3 regions of the Nostoc sp. DedQUE12b genome follow, and region 3 is predicted to be linked to each of the others. Evidence: riboswitches for the same ligand, from Rfam matches in the RefSeq annotation. Region 3 holds a riboswitch; each other region holds the start of a gene.
What was found. Region 3 has a riboswitch for cobalamin ahead of RMY16_RS16290 (TonB-dependent receptor). Riboswitches for the same ligand answer to the same signal wherever they lie in the genome.
Positions count from the first base shown of each region.

Region 1: linked by a shared signal. The riboswitch ahead of RMY16_RS21730 (DUF1636 family protein) and the one ahead of RMY16_RS16290 (TonB-dependent receptor) in region 3 are both predicted to bind cobalamin.
Region 2: linked by a shared signal. The riboswitch ahead of RMY16_RS31105 (energy-coupling factor ABC transporter permease) and the one ahead of RMY16_RS16290 (TonB-dependent receptor) in region 3 are both predicted to bind cobalamin.

Region 1 is NZ_JAVRCI010000048.1:24,928-32,353, reverse strand. Features, by position in the region: gene RMY16_RS21755 (Ig-like domain-containing protein) at 1-573, opposite strand, end outside; tRNA gene RMY16_RS21750 (tRNA-His) at 2,143-2,215, opposite strand; gene RMY16_RS21745 (DUF4359 domain-containing protein) at 2,339-2,722, shown strand; gene RMY16_RS21740 (sirohydrochlorin chelatase) at 3,050-3,775, shown strand; gene cobA (uroporphyrinogen-III C-methyltransferase) at 3,772-4,551, shown strand; cobalamin riboswitch at 4,601-4,774, shown strand; gene RMY16_RS21730 (DUF1636 family protein) at 4,796-5,215, shown strand; gene RMY16_RS21725 (cobalt-precorrin-6A reductase) at 5,219-5,977, shown strand; gene RMY16_RS21720 (PEP-CTERM sorting domain-containing protein) at 6,055-6,660, shown strand; gene RMY16_RS21715 (inositol monophosphatase family protein) at 7,275-7,426, shown strand, end outside.
Region 2 is NZ_JAVRCI010000119.1:7,294-14,719, reverse strand. Features, by position in the region: gene RMY16_RS31135 (ABC transporter substrate-binding protein) at 1-127, shown strand, start outside; gene RMY16_RS31130 (iron ABC transporter permease) at 130-1,218, shown strand; gene RMY16_RS31125 (ABC transporter ATP-binding protein) at 1,429-2,469, shown strand; gene RMY16_RS31120 (ABC transporter ATP-binding protein) at 2,511-3,344, opposite strand; gene cbiQ (cobalt ECF transporter T component CbiQ) at 3,319-4,131, opposite strand; gene RMY16_RS31110 (energy-coupling factor ABC transporter substrate-binding protein) at 4,128-4,430, opposite strand; gene RMY16_RS31105 (energy-coupling factor ABC transporter permease) at 4,417-5,190, opposite strand; cobalamin riboswitch at 5,216-5,356, opposite strand; gene RMY16_RS33230 (PepSY domain-containing protein) at 5,525-5,662, shown strand; gene RMY16_RS31100 (hypothetical protein) at 5,666-5,818, shown strand; gene RMY16_RS31095 (hypothetical protein) at 5,954-6,457, opposite strand; gene dnaB (replicative DNA helicase) at 6,420-7,426, opposite strand, start outside.
Region 3 is NZ_JAVRCI010000029.1:67,115-74,540, forward strand. Features, by position in the region: gene RMY16_RS16250 (FAD-dependent oxidoreductase) at 1-899, shown strand, start outside; gene RMY16_RS16255 (hypothetical protein) at 902-1,231, shown strand; gene RMY16_RS16260 (GTP-binding protein) at 1,319-1,819, shown strand; gene RMY16_RS16265 (hypothetical protein) at 1,803-2,267, shown strand; gene RMY16_RS16270 (hypothetical protein) at 2,470-2,859, shown strand; gene RMY16_RS16275 (ubiquinol-cytochrome c reductase iron-sulfur subunit) at 3,006-3,431, shown strand; gene RMY16_RS16280 (class I SAM-dependent methyltransferase) at 3,601-4,461, shown strand; gene RMY16_RS16285 (hypothetical protein) at 4,468-4,923, shown strand; cobalamin riboswitch at 5,212-5,362, shown strand; gene RMY16_RS16290 (TonB-dependent receptor) at 5,671-7,426, shown strand, end outside.

The sequences.
Region 1 (7,426 bases), on a different contig from region 3:
GGTCGTTCTGATCGAGGGACGATTACCTGGTGCGATCGCAATATAGTTGAGCTTGGTATTCTTACCACCTTTAGCATCAATTGTGAGCTTGCCGTCGGCAACATTAACAATTCGAGTAACTGCGGCAAACTTTTTAGTTGCAGTTGGTAAAAAGCCAGAAATAGCAACCGTCCCTTCTATATTAATCTGGTGCTTACTATTTACAGTATTAGTAGCATCACCGACACTAACAGTCACATTGTAGGAACCATTAGATAGGGCATATTCCCAAGCAGCAGGTATCGTGACTCCTGTTCCCGAACTGCTAAGAGGATATTGCAGATGAATCAGTCTATTTAGTCGCCGATCGATGTTACTTTGGTTGCGATCGCGTGTATTGAGTTGGATATCAAGGGGAGTGTGTGTAGCATTGCCTAAGCTATCTTCGCGCACCCAACCAAAACCTCTACTATCATTGTAGGCTTGCCCGATATCTTTAATATACCCAGATGGTACAGGCGCGTCATTTGGTTGAAAAGCAATCCCTTGAACAATTGCTAATACCAGTATTTTGGGTCTGATCTTGTAAATCATAGTATGCCTTGCCGTTGTGTTCGTAGTTGATACGTGAGTAGTCCATTAACATTGGCGAAGTATCTGCAATGATTATTCCTGGCAATCCTTCACTGGCTAGAAACGAACGTAATGACTGCAAGTCTCAGGGAACCCATTTCTCTAAACTGTATAAAAATTATTTAGTAAATACTTGAAATTACTTAAGTACTGAACTTCTTTTTAAGAGAATTACAAGAGAACTTTCTAATGCCTCAACTTGCCACAGTATGATTACGTAAAAAGCAATAAATCAGTAATAAATCTTCAAAATTGCTACCATAAACCAACCTTGAATAGGTGCTGGCAGAGTTCATTTTTATCTGCGCTGTTAATATACAACTAATATCAGGTTAATTGAATGTTTATAATATCTGTACTTTGGGGAGCTAGCAAGGGCGATAGTGCAGGGTAAAACCTTCTCTTCTCCCAAAGGGAGACGCTACACGTAGCTTGCTTCCCTGTAAGGGTACACCAATGGCACAGCAACTCTTAAGGAATGCTACCGCGAACATCTGGGGGTTTCCCGACAAGCAAGCAACTTTTGAAAAACAAAACCCAATATTTTATCCATATTTATGTTGTGTTTAACAATAGTGAAACCCAACATGAACATAGAGATATTTTATTCTTAAGTAATCAGTCGAACATGATATAAGTTTGACAGCAAATCATGAAAAATTTTTCAATATTTATGCCTTATCTTTGTAATAAAATGATATTCTAATTCACTCATCTATCTGAGGGTGGATTATGCAGAGATTAACTCAATTACCAAGTAAATCAACTTTATTTATAAGTGCGCAACTGGATGGGGTAAGTAAGTAGGTGCTAAAAAACACAACTAAATTAAGAAGGGTAAAAGGGAAAAACCTTTACCCTTTACCCATACAAAACTTTGTATAGTTCGGTTTAATTGTGCCAACCTACTTAGCACGGCAAACGCATCTAAATATTGACGAGCCAGGATTTGAGCCGAATTCAGCGATAACCTGATCAGAGATACCTTTGAGTAAAGTAAATATTGCTTTTCTTCAGTAATGATAATCATTATGATGAGGGAGTTAGACGCAGGCGATGGCTGCGGTCAAAGAAAGTCAGTGGACGTAAAAATGTTCTCTGTTCCTTACCATAGGTTCATTTGAGCCAGAGAATACAATTCCTGAGAATCAAGAGTCTACCTGTTACCATCAAACACTACTACTGCTACGCCAAAACCCATTGTAGAAGCTACAGGGTGGCTGATAAATGCCAAAGGTGAGTTGGAACTCACAGCGAATGCACCGAGCAAACTTCATAGTTCATCGCAGAATCCTGGATCTTGCCGTGTTGTTTCTTAGATGTTAATGTCCATCTGAGAATACAGAGACTATCAAGGATGAACTTGGTCACGGCTTTAGGATTGCGATCGCCACTCTGTAAGTCTATAAAGCTACAGATCGTATATCTTTATCCTTGTTAAAATTATGATTACAAGGATTTACACCATTTGACCTACCTTCTACAGGAGTGTAGATATTAATATGAAATTATGAATATGAAATTATGTAGGGCGAACGATGGGAATCGAACCCACGAATGGTGGTACCACAAACCACTGCCTTAACCACTTGGCTACGCTCGCCATTCAACAATTTGAATTATAGCAATAATTTAGCAATCGATCAAGAGTTTTGTTCTAGGAACGGACTTAGTTGATTTAGAGTCTCTGGAATCTAACAATTACAATGAATTTTACTTGGCAAATATGAAACCATTGACCATCATCGCGTATACTGGAGCAGCAGTAGGCCTCGCCGCCTTGGGTGTGACAATGGCGAAAACCAATCCCGGTCAAGCTGAATATGAAGAATATGCAGTTCAACGCCTGACAAAATACTTAAAAACCGATGTATGTAAAAAAACTACTAACATTATAGAAAATTTAATCCGTTTTAATTGCGATAAATTGGTTGACTCGGCTAGCCCGCAAATCCAAGAAATCATTGCCAAAACTACAGAAAGACAAAATTACGTTATTTTTAGTGTTTACCATACGGATTTGAAAATAAACTCCTGGATACCTTCATACAAGTTTGAAACGGTAGGAGCTTTTAATCAATTTTATACTTACACTGCTGAAGAACAATAAGGTAAGCAGCAAGAGAAGAATATCAGCAGAATTCAAGAGCGATGCCCTGAGCCTGTCGTACCCCTCCGGGGAAGCAAGCTACGCGGAGCGTCTCGTGGAGAAGGGTCAGAATGGGCTACGCCTCGCTACGCTAACAGAAGAAAAATAGGCTTTCTACTTAGTTTTGAAACGAGTAGTTGTGTACTTTACAACTTGAATTTCGCTGTAAAAATGATTAAGAATACTTCTGTTTAGTAATTGATAATAGTTTCAATAATTACCAGAGTAGTTATCAACCCCGGCTAAATCTTAAGTAAGATATAGTAACTGAAAGTTCAAGCTTTGCCGATGTCATCTGCCTATCTGCTATTATCTCACGGAAGTCGCGATCGCCGCCCAGAAATTGCTATGCAGCAACTAGCTAGGCTGGTATGTCAGAAATTGTCAAGCGAACATTTGGTTGGCATCGCTGCTTTAGAAATGAGTCCTCAGCCTTTACACGAGCAGATTCAACAATTTGCTAAAAGCGCTTTTGGCGATTACTTACTGTCTCCAAATGAAAATTGCCTGAAAATTGTACCGCTATTTCTACTGCCGGGAGTGCATGTGATGACAGATATTCCTGCCGAAGTAGCACTTGCACAACAGGCTGTTGGTCAAGATATCATCATTGAGTTGCAACCATATTTAGGCTCTCACCCCAATTTAGAGAAATTGCTGGCAAAGCAAATAGCTGCTATCAAAGCAGAAGCATGGATTCTCTTAGCTCATGGTAGCCGTCGCCCAGGTTCGCAAAAAACTGTGGAAGCAATGGCGGCGAGTTTGGGAGCAGTAGCTGCTTATTGGGCTGGGCCTCCTAGTTTAGAATCACGGGTGAAAGAGTTGGTAACTGCTGGTTATCGGGAAATTGCAATCTTGCCATACTTTTTATTCGCTGGTGGAATAACCGATGCGATCGCCACCTCAATAGAGGAGCTAAAATTACAATTTTCTGCGGTGAATTTCCAACTGGCCAAGCCACTGGGAGCAAGTGCAGAATTAGCCGAGCTAATTTGGGATTTAACACAGAGATGAACCGCACAGAAAAACAGGAGAACAAGTATTTGGGAAAGGTTTATTTAGTAGGTGCGGGGCCAGGAGATCCAGGATTAATTACCCTGAAAGCGAAAGGTTTGTTGGAATGTGCAGATGTAGTCATCTATGATGCTTTGGTGAGTCCGGCAATTCTGGCAATGATTAATCCCCAAGCCGAGCAAATTAATGCTGGTAAACGTGCGGGGAGACATTCGTTGTTGCAGTCAGAAACAACTCAATTGTTGATTGAAAAAGCACAGGATCATGCAATTGTAGTGCGGCTCAAGGGCGGCGATCCCTTTATTTTTGGTCGCGGTGGCGAAGAGATGGAAGAATTAGTTCAAGTGGGAATATCAACGGAAGTTGTGCCGGGTATCACTTCGGGAATTGCAGCAGCAGCATACTCAGGTATTCCTTTGACGCATCGGCTATATAGTTCGTCAGTGACATTTGTAACTGGCCATGAAGCAGCGGGTAAGTATAGACCGCAAGTGAATTGGAGTGCGATCGCTCACGGTTCCGAAACCATTGTAATTTATATGGGAATTCACAATCTGTCTTATATTGTGGAAGAATTAAGTACTGCTGGGTTTAATTTAGAAACGCCGATTGCTTTGGTGCGCTGGGGTACGCGCCCAGAACAAGAAGAATTAATTGGAACATTGGAAACAATTGTCAAACAGGTAGAGGAAAGTGGATTTAGTGCGCCTGCGATCGCAGTTATTGGACAAGTAGTGAATATGCACAGTATTTTATCTGGTTGTCGTCCAGTTTGATAGTTGGCGCAAAGCTTGTTGTTTCGTATTCTCCGATAACCCTAGTGTATGATCGATAAGGTTATTCGGTTCTGGTGGGAGTCAGCCACCAGAGGTAACGGGGAAAGTTCGGTGCAAATCCGGCGCTGTCCCGCAACTGTGAACCCAATTTGAGATTAAAGAACTAAATCGAAAATCTCAAATTGAGTGAGTCAGGATGCCCGCCGAAATCGATTTATTAGTTTCACATATCTGCGAGGTACAGATGACTACGACTGCAAATATTTCCCCAACTAGTCCATTGGGTGTTGCTGAACATACTTTATTTGTTTGCAAAACCTGTGCCAGTGTTTGGCAAAATGGAAAACGCTTAGGTGAAAGTGGTGGTGAAAAACTTTTACACCAACTTCAGCAGCTGGCACAAGATTGGGATTTACGAGAACAATTCCCAATTCAGGAAGTTGAATGCATGAGTGCTTGTAATCGTTCTTGTGTAATCGCCTTTAGTGCCAAAGGCAAATTAACATATTTATTTGGTGATTTAGCCGTTGATGGTAGTGCCTCTGCGGTACTGGAATGTGCTAGCCAATACTATGCTAAAGCAGATGGTTTACTGCCTTGGTCAGAGCGTCCAGAAGCAATGAAAAAGGGGATTTTAGCAAAGATTCCACCGTTATCTATCTAAATGATGCGCGTTTTGATTTTGGGTGGGACGAGTGATGCAGCAGAACTAGCTGCCAAAGTTACGGCTATCCAAGGATTAGAAGTAATCACCTCTCTAGCTGGACGCACCCGTGAACCGTCAGTACCGTTGGGCGATTTGCGGGTTGGAGGCTTCGGTGGTGTGGCTGGATTGGCTAGCTATCTGCGAGTCATGCAAATCGACTTATTAATTGATGCAACCCATCCTTTTGCGACTCAAATTTCTTTCAATGCGGCAGATGCGGCAACAGAAGTTGGAGTACCCCGCCTGATGTTAATCCGTCCGCCTTGGGAAAAAGAAAGTGGCGATCGCTGGATTGAAGTTGATAGTGTTGCAGCCGCAGCAACAACCCTGCAAAATCAGGCACAGCGAGTATTTTTGACAGTTGGTAGGCAAGAACTGGCCGCTTTTGCTCATTTGGAGAAAATTTGGTTTTTGATGCGGATGATTGACCCTCCTAGCGAAGATGCTTTAGTACCGCCGGGGATGGTATTGTGCGATCGCGGGCCTTTTACCCTCAATAATGAGAGACAAATTCTGATTGAGAATAACATTGATACCATCGTCAGTAAAAATAGCGGTGGCGATGCCACAAAGCCCAAGATTATTGCCGCGCGAGAACTAGGCGTGAAGGTTGTGATGGTAAATCGTCCAGCGATACCGCCAGGGGAGCAGGTTAGTAATGTTGATGCTGCTTTGGTATGGTTATGCGTAGGCGTAGCCCGCCGTAGGCATCGCTGCTAAGTAAATAGCCAAGATTGATAATACGATCTTTCCTAATTTCCGTATAATACACGGGAACGATCGCAGTAACGACTTTCATGAAAAATCTAGCTCTATCTGCCATAGCCCTCGCCACCACATCTGGATTAGTTTTTGGGACAATGCCAGCAGCTTCTGCTTTAAGTTGGAATTGGAATTATTCTGGTACTGGCATTGTGGCAAATGGTACTTTCACTACTAATGACACCCCTAACGATTTGGGTTCTTACTTGATTACTGGAATTACTGGTACGCGAAATGGTGAAACAATTACTGGTTTGCAACCCGCCGGGACTCCAATCCCAGGAAACGAACCTTTTAATGTTGATAATTTAATTAGTCTTAATACTCAGCAGTTAACAGGTGATGGTTTTGGATATTCCACTTCGGGAGGAAACTATTCTAGTCCATTTTTTGCGAGTTTTTTGCCGACACCAGGTTATTTAGAGGTATTTTCTGCGCCGCCAATCATACCAGGTTTTGAAAATTTAGGATTGGAAGATAGTGAGTTACCTATTAGTTTTTCTGCAACTATAGTCACTGTTTCTGAACCCACTTCTATCCTTAGCCTGCTCTTTCTTGGTACTTTTGTTGGCGCACCTTCATTACTCAAACGCCACAATTTATCCAAATTTACTCAGAAGAAGCTCGAAAAAGTTTCCTAAAACCATCAACAGTTATCAGTTATCAGTTATCAGTTATCAGTTAATTTTTCCGTTGGGAGTTAGAGTCCCCCATTTCTAAAAATGGCGTGTTTCAGTCGGGGTCAAATCTCCGACTGAAACTATGATAACTGTTCACTGTTCACTGTTCACTGTTCACTGTTCACTGTTCACTGTTCACTGATTTAATAATAATTCAAAATTATACCCTTACAAAGAAGCAAGCTACGCGTAGCATCTTGTAGAAAAGAGAGTTGCAGATGGGAATTTAAAGCCCGATTGTAGCTTGCTTTTTGTAGGGTAACTTTAACTAAGTATAGTTTTGCGTAAAAGCGTAGCGTTTTTAATGCAAGCCGACGCATTAACATTGTAGGGTATTGCCAAATTTAATTCGCTATGAATTAATGAAATGCTCTACTAAGTGTTGACGTTCGGTTTTAAACCCTTAAATTCATGAGAAAACTTGCGATCTCTCTATAGGCTCTTGGAGACATACAGATTAAACTAATATAGCAACGGTGGTATCATTGCATCCAAATGATACCGTAATTTTGTCTAGATATAGAATTCTATCGCTCAACTGACGGTAGATTATTTCTAAAAGGAGTTTGCTGCCAATGTCCACAAAACCAACTACTCGACTAATTTTAGAGACTTTACTCCCCCATCTCAAAGTAGCAGCAGCCTATGCCCATTTTCTTCAACCAAAAATTGCTGCACTTCCCGCCAAAGAACAAGGAAACAACTTTTTTAGTGCCGCCCTTACTGA
Region 2 (7,426 bases), on a different contig from region 3:
TGGAGGTAATGATTACTGGGAAAGTGGTATTAGTAACCCAGACGTAGTTCTATCTGACTTAATTAAAATACTGCATCCAGAGAGATTACCTAATCATCAACTATTTTTTTACCGCCAACTTAGTTAATAATGTTAAGCAATCAAGATAAAAATCAAACTTTTTCCCAACATCCAAAGACTACGGCTTTAAAAACCTTAGTTTTGGTAATTTTAGTCATAAGTTTAATCTTTTCATTTTTATTAGACTTAGCTTTAGGTTCAGTTGATATCCCTATTAATGAAGTAATAAAAATTTTACTCGGACAAGAACCAGAAAAAGTGACATGGACTCATATTATTCTCAAATTTCGCCTACCTAAAGCTTTAACTGCAACTTTAGCGGGTGCGGCGTTAGGTGTGAGTGGCTTGCAAATGCAAACTTTATTTAAAAATCCTTTAGCGGGGCCTTTTGTATTGGGTATTAGTTCCGGTGCAAGTTTAGGTGTAGCGTTAGTTGTATTAACAGCAAGTGCTACAACACCAACTTTATTAGCAGATTTGGGAATCATTAGTGATTTTGGTTTAGTTATCGCTGCAAGCCTCGGCGCAGCATCGGTTTTAGGAATGATGTTAGTTGTTTCTCGCCGAGTGCAAGACACAATGACACTGCTAATTTTAGGTTTGTTGTTTGGCTATGCTACGAGTGCAATAGTAAGTATTTTATTGCAGTTTAGCTCAAAAGAAGGTATTCAAAGTTACATCGTATGGACTTTTGGTAGTTTTGCTGGCGTGACTTGGAGACAGTTAGTTGTTTTAATTCCAGTGATACTTTTGAGTTTATTGGCAGCATTATTGCAATCAAAATCTTTAAATGCACTTTTACTGGGTGAATCTTATGCACGTAGTTTGGGGTTAACTGTACAGAAAGCTAGATTTTCTATTATTACTATTGCATCTATATTAGCAGGCGCAATTACTGCTTTTTGTGGCCCTATAGCGTTTCTAGGTGTGGCTATTCCGCATTTGTCTCGAAGTTTGTTTAATACTTCTGATCATCGGATATTAATCCCTAGTGTAATAATTATGGGTGCAATCTTAGCATTGTTTGCAGATTTGTTTTCTCAACTTGCGGTAAGTCAGATGGTTTTACCTTTGAATGCAATTACTGCTTTAATTGGAACTCCTGTTGTAACTTGGGTAATTCTGCGGCGTAATTCTCGAAACTCTTTTCCATCATAAGTGAACTCAGCTTTTTGAAACGCAGAGGTACGCGTTCGCGTTGGCGGAGCCTCTCGTAGAGAAGCGTCTCGCAGAGAAGATAAGCGCATTCGCTTTTAAGCGTTCCCTCATTCGCGTTACCGTCTTTGCAGGAGAAGAGAGTTCCCGCAGAGTAGGCTAGGTAGGCAGAGTATTTACAAGGTTAATTTGCTATGAGTTATTATCCTGATAATGAGTAACTCAATTCTGACAACTCACAATTTGACTATCGGCTATAAAACATCCCGAAAAAATGTGCGGTGTGTTGCATCGGATATTTCTGTATCTTTGCAAGCGGGTGAACTGGTTTGTTTACTTGGCCCTAATGGTGCGGGTAAATCTACATTACTGCGATCGCTTGCTGGAATGCAACCCCCAATCGCAGGTGAAGTCAGACTTTTGGGAGATAATGTCTATAACTTAGCATCGCAGGATTTAGCCAAGCGGTTGAGTTTGGTTTTAACGGAAAAGGTTGATGTGGGAATGCTATCAGCCTATACTCTGGTGAGTTTGGGACGACATCCTTACACTGATTGGTGGGGAAATTTGACACCTGAAGATGAAGCGATAGTACATTGGGCGATAAAATCTGTGGGTGCATTACATTTGGCTTCACGTCAAGTTAGCGAACTCAGTGATGGTGAACGTCAAAAAATTATGATTGCACGTGCTTTGGCGCAGTCACCTCTTGTAATGTTACTTGATGAGCCTACAGCATTTCTCGATTTACCGCGACGCGTGGAGATTATGCAATTATTGCGTCATTTGGCGCGGGAAACTAATCAAGCAATTCTCCTTTCCACTCATGATTTAGATTTAGCTTTGCGTCTAGCGGATAAAGTTTGGCTATTAGCAAATAATGGAATTTTACACATTGGCGCACCAGAAGATTTGGTATTGAGTGGTGCATTTGCTGATACTTTCAAAAGTGAAGGTGTAGAGTTTGATATTGCTTCTGGTGAATTTAATCTCCATACATTCCATAAAGGAGAAATTAATTTGATAGGTGGTGAGGGAATTGCAGTAGTGTGGACTATTCGCGCTTTACAAAGAGTTGGGTTTAGGGTTAAACAAGGTAAAAGTTTCTCTGTTATTCAAGACTTTGCGCCAACACAAATCTCAGTTGAGGTTATATCGAATTCCGAACAATTTTTATGGCGAATTACAAAAAGCAAGACTGTATCTACTCATCACTCAATGTATGAATTGATTAAATTTTTGGATTGTTTATAGAAGCATTGTCTCTAATTTATTGACATTCTCTAACTGTAAAATTATGAAAAATTGCGAAATAACTCTAATATCCGTTGCTGTACTCGTTCTCTAACTACTCCTGATTCAGCAGATAACCCATCAAATAACATCTCATATATCAATGGTACGCCCAATTCTAACTCTGATAAAAGTGTGCGCTGGTTAAATACATCTTGGGGTTTGCCTTCTACTATCAGTCGCCCTTTATCCATAACAAAAACCCAATCTGCCCACCGATAGACTAAATCTAAATCATGAGTTGCCATTACTAAAGTAGTTCCATTTTGATGAATTTTTTTCAGAGTTGCTATCAAATTCAGAGTATGTTTGACATCTAAATAGGCGGTAGGCTCATCCAGCACTAACAGTTCTGGTTGTAGTACCATCACATCTGCTATGGAAACTCGCTTTTTTTGTCCTAAACTCAGATGATGTACTGGCCTTTCTGCTAAAGTAGTCAGTTCAAATTCAACTAATGCTTGCTCTACTCGGTCTTGAATTTCGGGTACTGGAAGACCCAAATTACACAAACCGTAAGATATATCTTCCTCAACAGTAGAAGCTACTAATTGTTGTTCTGGATCTTGAAATACTAATCCGACCTTCTGCCTTAATTTCCCAAGATAATTTCGGTTATAATTTAACGGTTCACCACGCCAACGTACAATACCAGAATCAGGTTTATATAAACCATTAGCTAGTAAGAACAGTGTCGTTTTACCACAACCATTTTGACCAATTAACGCACACCTTTTACCTGATGGAATCTTCAATGTTAGACCATTCAAAGCTGATTGTTGTGCGCCTGAATAAGTGTAATATATCTGCTCAAATTCGAGTAAATATTCCTGCATTTCGCCAAAAATCTAATCCTATTAATACTACACAACCGAAAATGGCTTCGATGATATACCGTAATTGAGGACGATAGCGGCGGGGATGCCAAACTCGAAATTCACTGATAAAACCCCGTGCTTCCAGTCCGAGAGAGAACTGATTATATCGTTGTAAGGTTCGCTGTAATAGTTGTCCGATTAGTATTGCTAAACTTTTCATGCTAATAGCAAGAGTGCGGTAGCCACCACGGGAATTTTGTGCTGTCCACAATTCACTAGCTGTGTTCAGCAGGATGAAAATAAACCGATACATTAGTAATAATAAATCGGTTAAAAGTACTGGAAATCGCAAGTAACGCAGAGTTTGTAATATTTCTGTGAAAGGGACAGTTAACATCAGAAAATATAAGCAAGAAACAGAGGCTAATGCTCTAGTTAAAATTCCCAATGCTTGGATACTGCCACTATGACTGATATAAATATAGAAGTGTCCGAGAGTTAGTCCATACCACGAATCTAATTTGACGCTTTGTAAATCAGGAATCGCAACTCCATTCACCATTAGGGCTGGTAAACTTGTCAAACAAAAAACTATGGTGAACATTAACAATCGAAAATAAACTCCAGCCGGAATTCTTGCATAAATAACTGTCCAAGTACTCATCCAAAGCGTGATCAAAATTTGCACTAGCGGATGGGTAGCAAGGGAAATAGCAAGGGTAGTAAATGCAAAAATCAGTTTGTGTTCCGGTGGCAATCTTCGCAGTCGATTAGTGTAAGCTAACGTATCTATTTGCAAGCTCATTCTTCACGTTTTTGTTGTTGGGAACGTCCTTTATATAACCCAATTGCATAACCAACTACTCCTGCACCCAAAGCTGCTTGTGAGGCAAATAATAAGCTTTCTATTTCTCCACTAGCGGGTTCAAAAAACGATTTAAACCAGGGTTTATATCCAGGTTGTATTTCCGTAATTGCTTTTTCGGCTTTGTCATCAGAACCAGCAAATTCACCACCGCGTACAAATATTAACGGTGCAACTGCTAAAGCTAATACAGCTACTACTAATAGCCAGTTACTCAACCCTTTTTTAGACTGATTCATTGCCACTTCCTCGTTTGATTAATTGCAATAGTTCCAATTCTTGAGGATTATAAGATTGCAGCCAATTCCACACCAATACAGTTAGCAATCCTTCACTAATTGCTAAGGGGACTTGAGTAATGGCGAAAATACCGGCGAACTTGGCAAATGAAGCGATAAACCCACCAACAGGTGCAGGAAAAGCTAGGGCAAGTTGGATAGAAGTGATAACGTAGGTGAGTAAATCTGCGATCGCAGCTGCTAGAAATATCGCAATTTTTTCTTTACCACCCAACTTGATTGTCAAATTATATATCCAGTAAGCTACAAATGGGCCGGCGATCGCCATCGAAAAAGCATTTGCCCCCAGCGTCGTCAAGCCACCATGCGCTAGTAATAAAGCTTGAAACAATAACACTAAACTACCCAAAACCGACATAGTAAGCGGTCCAAATAGCACCGCACCTAACCCTGTCCCCGTAGGATGAGAACAGCTACCTGTGACAGAAGGGATTTTTAACGCTGACAGCACGAAAGTGAAAGCACCAGCCAAGCCTAGTAGTAGTTTTAGCTGTGGGTTAGCTTGGGTAATGCGAGTCAGACTACGCAATCCTAATAGAAAAAACGGTAATGCCACAACCCACCAAAAAACTGCCCACTGCACTGGTAAAAAACCTTCCATAATATGCATGGCGTAGGCGGGTTTGGGTAAACCAACTACTAGATAAAAACTGATAACTCCCATCAGGGTTAGACTGACTAACGCCTGTTTTCTTTTCATAATCTGTACCTCGCAGATTTATGTAAACGAATTGATTCTAACCGGCGGGCATCCTGACTTACCTAATTTTGGTTTACAGTTGCGGGACAGCGCCGGATTTGCACCGGACTTTCCCTCTTGCGTCCGATGGCTGCTCCCCATCAGAACCGATTGGAGTAACTATATCACTATTACCAATTTTGAACAGCGATTTTTTATCAGGTATTCACAAAGCGTAGATTGCAGTGCAGAAATGACGTTAACAACTTCAGATGAGCGGACATTGACTGCCTTTTTTCACCCTTACACGGGAGAAATCTTAAGGGAGCGTGACGAAAATAATAATCTCTAGGCGATCGCTCGTAAGATTCACAGCGAACTGATAATGGGAAAAGTAGGGGATTACCTAGTAGAGCTTGCTGCCTGCTGGGGACTCGTGGTGCTTACGGGATTGTATTTGTGGTTGCGAGGCAACAAAGGAACCCTTTTATGAACATTGATTCCACGAGTATGGAGTCAGAATCAGCGATTATGGCGAGACTTGCACGCCGTTTCTGGATTTTATGGCGTGCTGCTAATTGGTTTTCTCTATAGTTACGACTTGCGCCAAAAGGTTATCCAAGCAATCGAGTTGGACGGGATATTGTAAACCTGTAGTAGACTTATCCAGAATTTACGATTTGCACAGCTTTTCTGAGGTAATGATTTTTCTATAATTTGAGTTGCAATACTGACAAAATATCTTTAACTGGGGCTTTATCTGCTTCTAGCTTCTCTATTTTCACTAATAGTCGTTTTGGAATATACTTGCACTTTTTAAGGAGGCGATCGCCATCTTTCCAAAACTCATAGTGATACCAAGCTTGGGGATAATCTTTGCCGTGAAGAGTAATGGTTTTCCACTAAATGGAGGCACAACACCCAGTAATGCCAAAATTTCTATAATTGGGCGCTTCTTGAACTCTGCTTCTTGAATAACCCCCAGTAAATGTTTGGGAATGTACTTGGTCTTCTTTGTACCTTTTTCCTGCCAATGATAGTAAGCTTGGGGGTAGTCCTTTCCACCCCTAGTAATGGTGCGCCAATGAATAGTGCCGTTACCCTCACCCCAATTTCTGCGCTTTTTACTAGGGTTGTCAATACTTGGGGATATCTCTATTTTTTCAAGCTTTTTACTAGGGCTATTATCAATACCCCCCAGTAAAAATTCCTCTAAATGAGGTGGATGGTTTCGACAGGAGTTTGAGGACTCAGATATTTTCGGAGCGCAAATTCTGGATAATTCCATAGGACTTGTCAAAAAACACCGTTGCTGTGCCTGTTTCACCGTGCCGTGCCTTAGCCATGATGAGCTTTAATATTCCTTGGTCTGTAGTGTCTGGGTTGTAGTACTCATCTCGGTAAGTGAGAATAATATTGTCTGCCACCATTTCTAAAATTCCCGATTGGCTAAGGTCGCTCATCATTGGGCGCTTATTCTGTCTGCCCTCAACTCCTCTAGAAATTTGAGAAAGTGCCAACACAGGAACTTCTATTTCCCCAGCCATTTTGTAAAGTCCCCGTGCCACGTCACCTAGTTCATAACTGCGGTTGCCCCCAGAATCCTCTGCCATCATTTGCAGGTAATCGACTACAACTAACCCTAGCTTTCCTTCTTTGGCCTTAATTTGACGGCATTCGGAAGCAATTCTAGAAACGGTAATACCTCTTGAGTCATTCATATAAAGCGGCAGTTCTGAAGCAATACCAACGATTTTGGCAATGCTTGTAAATTCCCAGTCTGCTAGGGGTTTATTACCTGAGCGATGTCTGCGGATGCGATCGCTTTTTAGTGGCGTTAACTCTAAATGCTTATAGGCGTTGCTAACACTAATTAAACTCCACAGCCTGTACTCCAATTGTTTCTTTGTCATCTCCAAGGAGAAGATGACCACAGGTAGCTCATGAAACAGTATCATTTGGAAAGCCAAAAACAAGGCGATCTGGGACTTTCCCATTGATGGCCTACCCGCAACTATGGTGAGTGTGCCGCTTTCAAATCCCACCATCAAATTATCGAGTTCATGAAGTCCTGTATGGTAAATGGGGTTTGCTGAATTTAAATCCTCGTAAGCAGCAACGTTAATCGTGCTGTTATGTTCAGTGTTTGAAGATAGGGTTTGATTAGATAATTGGAAAACTTTCTGTTCTGATTGGTCAAGAATATGTGGTAACTCAGTTTCTGTCTCGTAACCCAGATGTACAATTTCATTTCCAG
Region 3 (7,426 bases):
TGGCGAACTGCGATGTAGTTATTGTCGGCGGCGGTATTTCGGGTTTGACGCTAGCCTGTGGACTGCAATCGTCAGGTTTGCGAATTTTAGTAGTGGAAGCACAACAACAGCAGCAAGCAACAGAGCGAGCGCGAGCTTATGCCCTGTCGCCAATGACGAGCAAAATTTTTCGTGATTTAGGGCTGTGGTCGCAAATTGCGCCAAAAATTAGCCATTTTTCACGGGTGTTACTGTCGGACGCAGACTATCCTCACCGAGTCGAGTTTTGCCCAAAGGATTTGGGAGAAGCAGCAGTTTACTACTGTGGTGAGCATGGGGTACTGATGGCGGCACTCCAGCAACGAGTGGCAACAGCAGCCAACATTACCTGCTGGTATGAGACTCAAGTGGTTGACGTGCGCTATGGAGCCGAAACCGCAGAGGTGGTGCTAGAGAATTCTCAGGGTCAACAACGGTTGCGATCGCAGTTGGTGGTGGCTGCTGATGGCATCAACTCGCAAATTCGCTCTTCTGCTGGCATCGAAACTAACGGCTGGGCTTACTGGCAATCGTGTATCACAGCTTTCGTTGCTCCAGAGCGACCGCACCAGAATATCGGCTACGAGTGTTTTTGGCCTAGCGGCCCTTTTGCAATTTTGCCCTTACCCGATCGTCGCTGTCAAATTGTCTGGATTGCCCCCCACGCAGAGGCTCAAGCAATAATTGGTCTGCCTCCCGACCAGTTTATGACCGAACTACGACGACGCTACGGCGAACAAATGGGGAAACTAACTTTGTTGAGCCAACCCTTAGTGTTTCCGGCACGATTGATGCAGAGCCGTCGCTATTGCCAACCACGCTTGGCGTTGCTGGGGGATGCTGCCCACTGCTGTCATCCGGTGGGCGGTCAGGGGGGCTAAACATGGGTATTCGTGATGCGGCTGCCCTAGCCCAAGTGCTGCAAACGGCACAACAACACAAACAAGACCTGGGTTCTCTGGCAGTGCTAAAACGCTACGATCACTGGCAACGCTATGAAAACTGGGTGGTGCTTGCCTTTACCGATATTCTCAACCGCAGCTTTTCTAATCAATGGCTACCAATGGTGAAACTGCGGCGGCTAATACTACGGCTGATAATTTACTGGTCTTTCCCACGAAGGCTACTGCTGCGACTGATGACCGGGCTGTGGGGTCGCCAGCCACAACTTGACCACTCATCCTTGGCGGTGTTGCAGAACATAAATATTTGAATTTTAACCTGGCAACACTGCATGATATTTGCGCTTACAACTTCTTTCTTGCGATCGCTCCCTTAATCAACAAACAACGTATTTTATATGCAAAAAATACCCGTCACAGTCATTACAGGATTTCTCGGCGCAGGCAAAACGACGTTAATTCGTCACTTACTGCAAAATAATGAAGGACGACGCATTGCTGTTTTAGTAAATGAATTTGGTGAAATCGGAATTGATGGCGAACTATTGCGCTCATGTCGAGTTTGTGATGATGAAGAAGACCACGAACATGATGACGGCATTAATGCAGTGCAACTACTACTAGACCAAGCATTTGAACCGTCTGTCTTGGTTAAACGCTTACAAACATTGGTGCAACAGCAAGAAATTTATCGAATTAAGGGATTTGTAGCAGTTCCGAATAAAGCCATGCGTTTAGTATTACAGGGTGTCGGTAATCGATTTGATTACTTTTACGACCGGACTTGGCAAAACAGCGAACTCCGTCAAACGCGATTAGTGTTAATTGGTCGGGAACTAGATCGAGTTCGCATTGAATCATTGGTATTGGGGGAGGAAGTCAATGCGACCATCCAATAGTTTGTGGCAAGGAAATTTCGGCTACTGGCAAAACAACTTTATCCATAACAATATATTAGTAATTGGTTACACAGGATGGAAGGGATTTCAGTCATTTGGGCGGGGAGTTGTTATTTGTGATGTCGATACTAAAGTTACTCACTCGACAATTACAAGTCTTGATATAGTTCCCTTCACCCTGCAATTTCTCCCTTCCAATCTGATTGAGTTTTACTTGCGTTCGTTTCAGGATGGCGGATTTATATCACAATCAATGTGTTCATCTATGATTTCATCAATTTTACCCTCAGTTGCAACATACAATCCCTATCAAGACATTCTTTTGGTGCTAAAGGCTGAACATCAGATTGAAGTTAATTTTCTACACAAACTAAAAATTACTCCACCCGATTGCTATGCACAAGTTTACAAGCGTTGGTCAGAATTTCAACCAAGCCTAATGCCCTAGAAAATACACAGTAATTTTAAAAGTAGGAGTATAATCGATTGCTATCTCTCTGCCAAGTAGTTATTAAATATATAAAAACAGGAAAAATCTCCTGTTTGGGTATCAACTTAATAGAAGAAATACAAGGTAAAAAATTCCGCATTCCCCTACTAAGCCGAGAGAAAATTAACTTTAATTGCCAACCTACTTCTAGGACAATTGCATGAATAAATTTCTGACAAATTTAACAACTAAATCCGCAGCTTTGATGTCTCTAGCTTCATTGGTCATGACCAATAAAGTGACCACAGCTGGTGAACCAGTAAATCCCCAACCAGTAGACCGTCCTGATGCTGCTACTACCCCAGTATCAGCATCAGACCAAAGAGCTTGTGTCAGACATCCGAAACTCGGTAAATTTTTCTGCGCTCACGCTGAACAATTATCTCATTTGCAAAAAGGCGTAGCAGAGATTGATGTTACTGCTGATGACAGTGAAAAGGCTCTGCTTGGGGTTACAGATGCAGAAAGTGATGCTGCTGTAGCTATGTTTGGTTGTGATTGTGCTGCATCGATAAATTGTTTACGCCGCTTGCGGAATAGCCTCCCGTAGAATCTATTTTCCTAAGTTTTTCATCTTGGGAAAAGCAGGGGATAGGAGGAAAATTATTTCTTTTTCCCCTCACTATTTTACAGATTTATGCTCGGAAATGTAAGGTGCAATAAATTGTTTATATAAAGCCTAAATAATATGAAACTATGAAACGTCGTGATTTTATTACTTGTTTTGGTTTAGGTTATGTAGCAAGTAGCTTACCTGCAAAAGTTGTAGCTTCTGCTCCAGAAACTACAGCAATGTCATCAACTTCTGGAGATTGGCAACCAGTAGGAACAGTTGCCGAATTGGATAAAACTGGTCAGCTATTAAATGAAAACTCACCTGTTGGTTCTGTATTAGTAATTGGTACTTCTAAAAGCAAAAATCTAGTGGCTGTGAACCCTACCTGCACTCACATGGGTTGCACCGTAGAGTGGCTTGCAGAAGAAAAGATATTTTTATGCCCTTGTCATGCTTCCGAATTTGCTGCCAATGGCAATGTACAAATGGGGCCAGCTACAAAACCACTATCAAATTACGAGACAAAAATAGAAGGCAATTTAGTTATTGTGAAACGTAATTCATAATTTGTAATTAATAATCTCAGGCTTGATTTGGGGCTTTAAGTGTTCACTAAAATTATTATGTGGTAATTTGCAAGTAGTAATACCATAGTTAATCAAACGACAAAATTAACACACTGATATTGCTGGGAATATTAAGCATGAATTTGTCACTGTTTCTACCAATTTATAAATGCAAAAACCAAAACTAATAAATATTCCCAAAGCGACTCGTTACCAAAATGCGGCGATAGATTATTACATGGGACTTACAAATTCCTCCTATCTCCATTACGGGTATTGGGAGCCACTACCTACTGTGGGTGAGGAATTGACTCTAACTCGTCTGCATGCGGCTCAAGAAGCTTATGCAGCCAAGCTTTTTAGTTTTATTCCAGAGGGTGTAAAAACTGTGCTGGATGTCGGCTGCGGGATTGGTGGGAATGCAGTGTATTTACGCGATCGCGGTTTCATTGTTGAGGGACTAGCACCTGACACACTCCAGCAAGAAAAGTTTATCAAGAATACCAACTCTCAAGTACCTTTCTATTTAACCAGATTTGAAGATTTTCACGCCTCAAACTCCTACGATCTAGTTCTGTTCAGCGAAAGCAGCCAATATATTGCTGTTGACGATTTAGCCGAAGGTGCAGCTCGTTTACTGGATAGTGGTGGCTACCTGCTGCTTGCCGATATGATGCGTTCTCATGCTGAATACCAAAAGGGTATCTTTTCCAATTGTCATGTCGCCAGTGAACTCCAAGCAGCTTTAATAAAAGCTGGGTTCGAGTTAGTCAAGACTGAGGACATCTCCACCCATATTGCGCCAACGATTGATTTGTGTGTTGAGAAATTCTGTACTTTTGGACTGACTACAGTTAAATATATTGCAGATGTCGTAGCGATCGCACTTCCACCACTATACTCACTCGGATGTTGGGCATTTAAGCGTTGGCTAGAAAAGCCAATTGCTGAAGGGTTAGCAGCACGCGATATTTTTGAAAACCATCTGTGTTATTCTATCCAACTTTGGCAGTTATCTAAAGGAGTTTAATTGAAGATGACCACAGAAATAAACACTCAAGATTGGCAACAAACTTTTATCGCCACTAATTTATTAGCAATCGGGTACAACGCTTGGGTTGGCTATTTAGGAGGAGAACGTGGTGTTGTAATTTGCAGTACCAATTCTCCGCATTTAAGTAGTGCTGGTGAAACATTTAAAGCCCATTTTATCCCGCGTAAAAATCTCGCAGCTTTCTTAAATGCTTGGTTAGCAGCACCCGATACCGTACTGCTGCAAAGACACTTCATGAATGCACATATTCTCGAAGCTGTAGATAAATATAATCCTCAAAAAGATGTTGTATTTTTGTTGCAATACGGTAATCAAGCTGCTTTTTTATATTTAACTAATTTACCAATTACACCACCGCAATGTTATCAAACTGTATGCAAAGAATGGGCAGAATTTCAACCTCAATACACCCTTTTAACAAGAACAAAAACACAATGAAACTCATCCAAAATTAAAAACAAGCTTTCTGTTTTTACCGTTTTTTTCAATTGCTACGTATAGAGCTTTAATAGCAAAGTTAAAGCGTTAAACTACCTCTTAGAAACGTAAGACACTTGACAAAATTCAATCTACGATGTACGAAAATTATCCTTCCCCTCTACTGATAGTTAGGGGATTTCTTTTATGGATTTTAGCAGTAGCAAAAGTATAATTAAAATTCAGTAAGTGATATGGAAAATCAAAATTATTATCGACTGAATTTACATATAGAGAGCAACTATGGTAATGTGACACATAAATGTCGGTTCTGATGGGGAGCAGCCATCAGGCGCAAGGGGGAAAGTTCGGTGTAAATCCGGCGCTGTCCCGCAGCTGTAATGAGACGAACATAACGTATCTCTAAGTCAGAATGCCCGCCGACTCACTCTAGACACAAAACATTTATCTGCGAGGTACAGATGATACACATAGTTAAATTATTTCATGGGTACAGATATCGACTTAAGAAAGTACCCTCTGCAAGTGTTACTACTTCGCTTCGCTGTTAGTAACGACACTCAGTTTTGGATTGTCCTATAGGAATTTGGGTATCCATCAGAAATACCACAGAGTCTTTTTTGTCATCCAAATAGTATCCAGGATGATTTAGGTACAGCAATGCATTTCAACAAGCTAATTTCAGCCTAAATCTCAAAACTCAATAGCACAAATCAATATCTGCATTTACTGAAAACGAGGAGTTTCATGTCCACTTCCCGTGTCGTTACTTGTTGTGAGTTTTTCTCAAAAATCTTCGTTTTTACCGCAATTTATGAGTTGGTCTGTGGAGGAGGTGTAGCTATTGCTAATCAAGTTGCACAAATATCTGAGTCTCCTAAGTACGAAGGTACTGCAAGAGACTTACAACCAGTTGCACAAATAACACCTGAAAATACCCCAACATCCATAGAAGAAAAAGAACCAGATATTGAACTAACAGTCATCGATAAGTTACTCAATGAACCTGTTTACTCACCCTTTCGTCGTGAAGGGACAGTGAAAGATTCCACCCGTCCGGTTTACGTGATTACTGGCGAAGAAATGGAAGCGCAGGGTGCAAAAACTGTCAGAGAAGCACTAAAATTCCTTCCTGGTATCTTGCCTGATGGTACAGTTGGCACAGAAGTAAACGCTTTAAGCGGTCAATTTATCCGAGGTTCTAACTCTGCACAAGTCTTGATTTTGCTTGATGGTAGACCAATTAACGAACTTGGTTCTGGTGGTTTTGACCTTTCAGAATTTACTACCAATATTGTTGAAAGAGTTGAAGTATTACCAGGTGGTGGTTCTACTCTTTATGGTTCTGATGCTATCGGTGGGGTGATTAATATTATCACTCGTCGTCCTACAGAAAAAGTGACGACACAAGCAGGTGTTAATTTTGGCGCGTATGGGTTAAATCAGCAGACTATCAATAGTAGCGGAAAAATAGGAAATATTGGTTGGGTTGTAGGTTATAACCGTACCCAAGCAGAAAATAACTACCCTTTTTCCATCCCAGAAGCTAACTTTGAGGGAACTAGAGAAAATAATGATGTTCTCTACAACAACTTTAATATCAAGTTGAAGGCGGATTTAGGTTCTCGTAATACCCTTACCCTCTCTACTCTGTATTTAGGTAAAGACCAAGGAGTACCAGGAGGAGTCCCCATTCCCGAACCATTATTTGGTCAAGGTTATTTTAACTCGTTGACTGATAGCGATCGCAAATACACAGACCAAGTTCTCACTGATTTAACCTGGAACTCAAAATTAGGAAGTGGGAATCATTCGCTGCTAACAGCAAGAGTTTATGCAGATTTCCTCAACACTCGTTTTGATAGTCGCAATTCATCCCAAGCACGATATGATAACAGGCAAGCTTCTTATGGATTGCAAGCACAACACAGTTGGAAATTTGCTGATAATCAAACTTTAGTTTACGGCTTTGATTACCGCAATGTCTCAGCTACTAACAGTACATTCGACTTTTCTGTTGATACAAAAACAGTCACTTACGACGATAGTATTAGTCAAGGAGCGCTATTTGCTAGATATGAAATTAACTTTACCCCTAGTTTCACTGCCAACTTAGGTTTACGCCAGGATTTTAGTAGCCTGACAAATGGCTCTTTTACATCACCGAGTATCGGAACAAAATTTGTACTTACAGATTCTACCACCCTGAGAGCTAATTATATCAAGAATTTCCGTGCGCCGAATCTTTTCAGCTTATATGCAAATGGTGGTACTTACGTTGGTAATCCTAATCTTCGTCCAGAAAAAGGCGATAGTTATGATATCGGAATTGACCAAAAATTAGGCAATTTTGGTCTGTTGCGCTTGACATATTTCAACAACACAATATCAGATTTAATCGCTTATAACTTTGCTGTTCCGGTAGCTACTTATGAAAATATTGGTAAGGTTCGCACTACAGGAATTGAAGCAGTTTTGAATTTGCAGCTAGCTAAGAATGTCT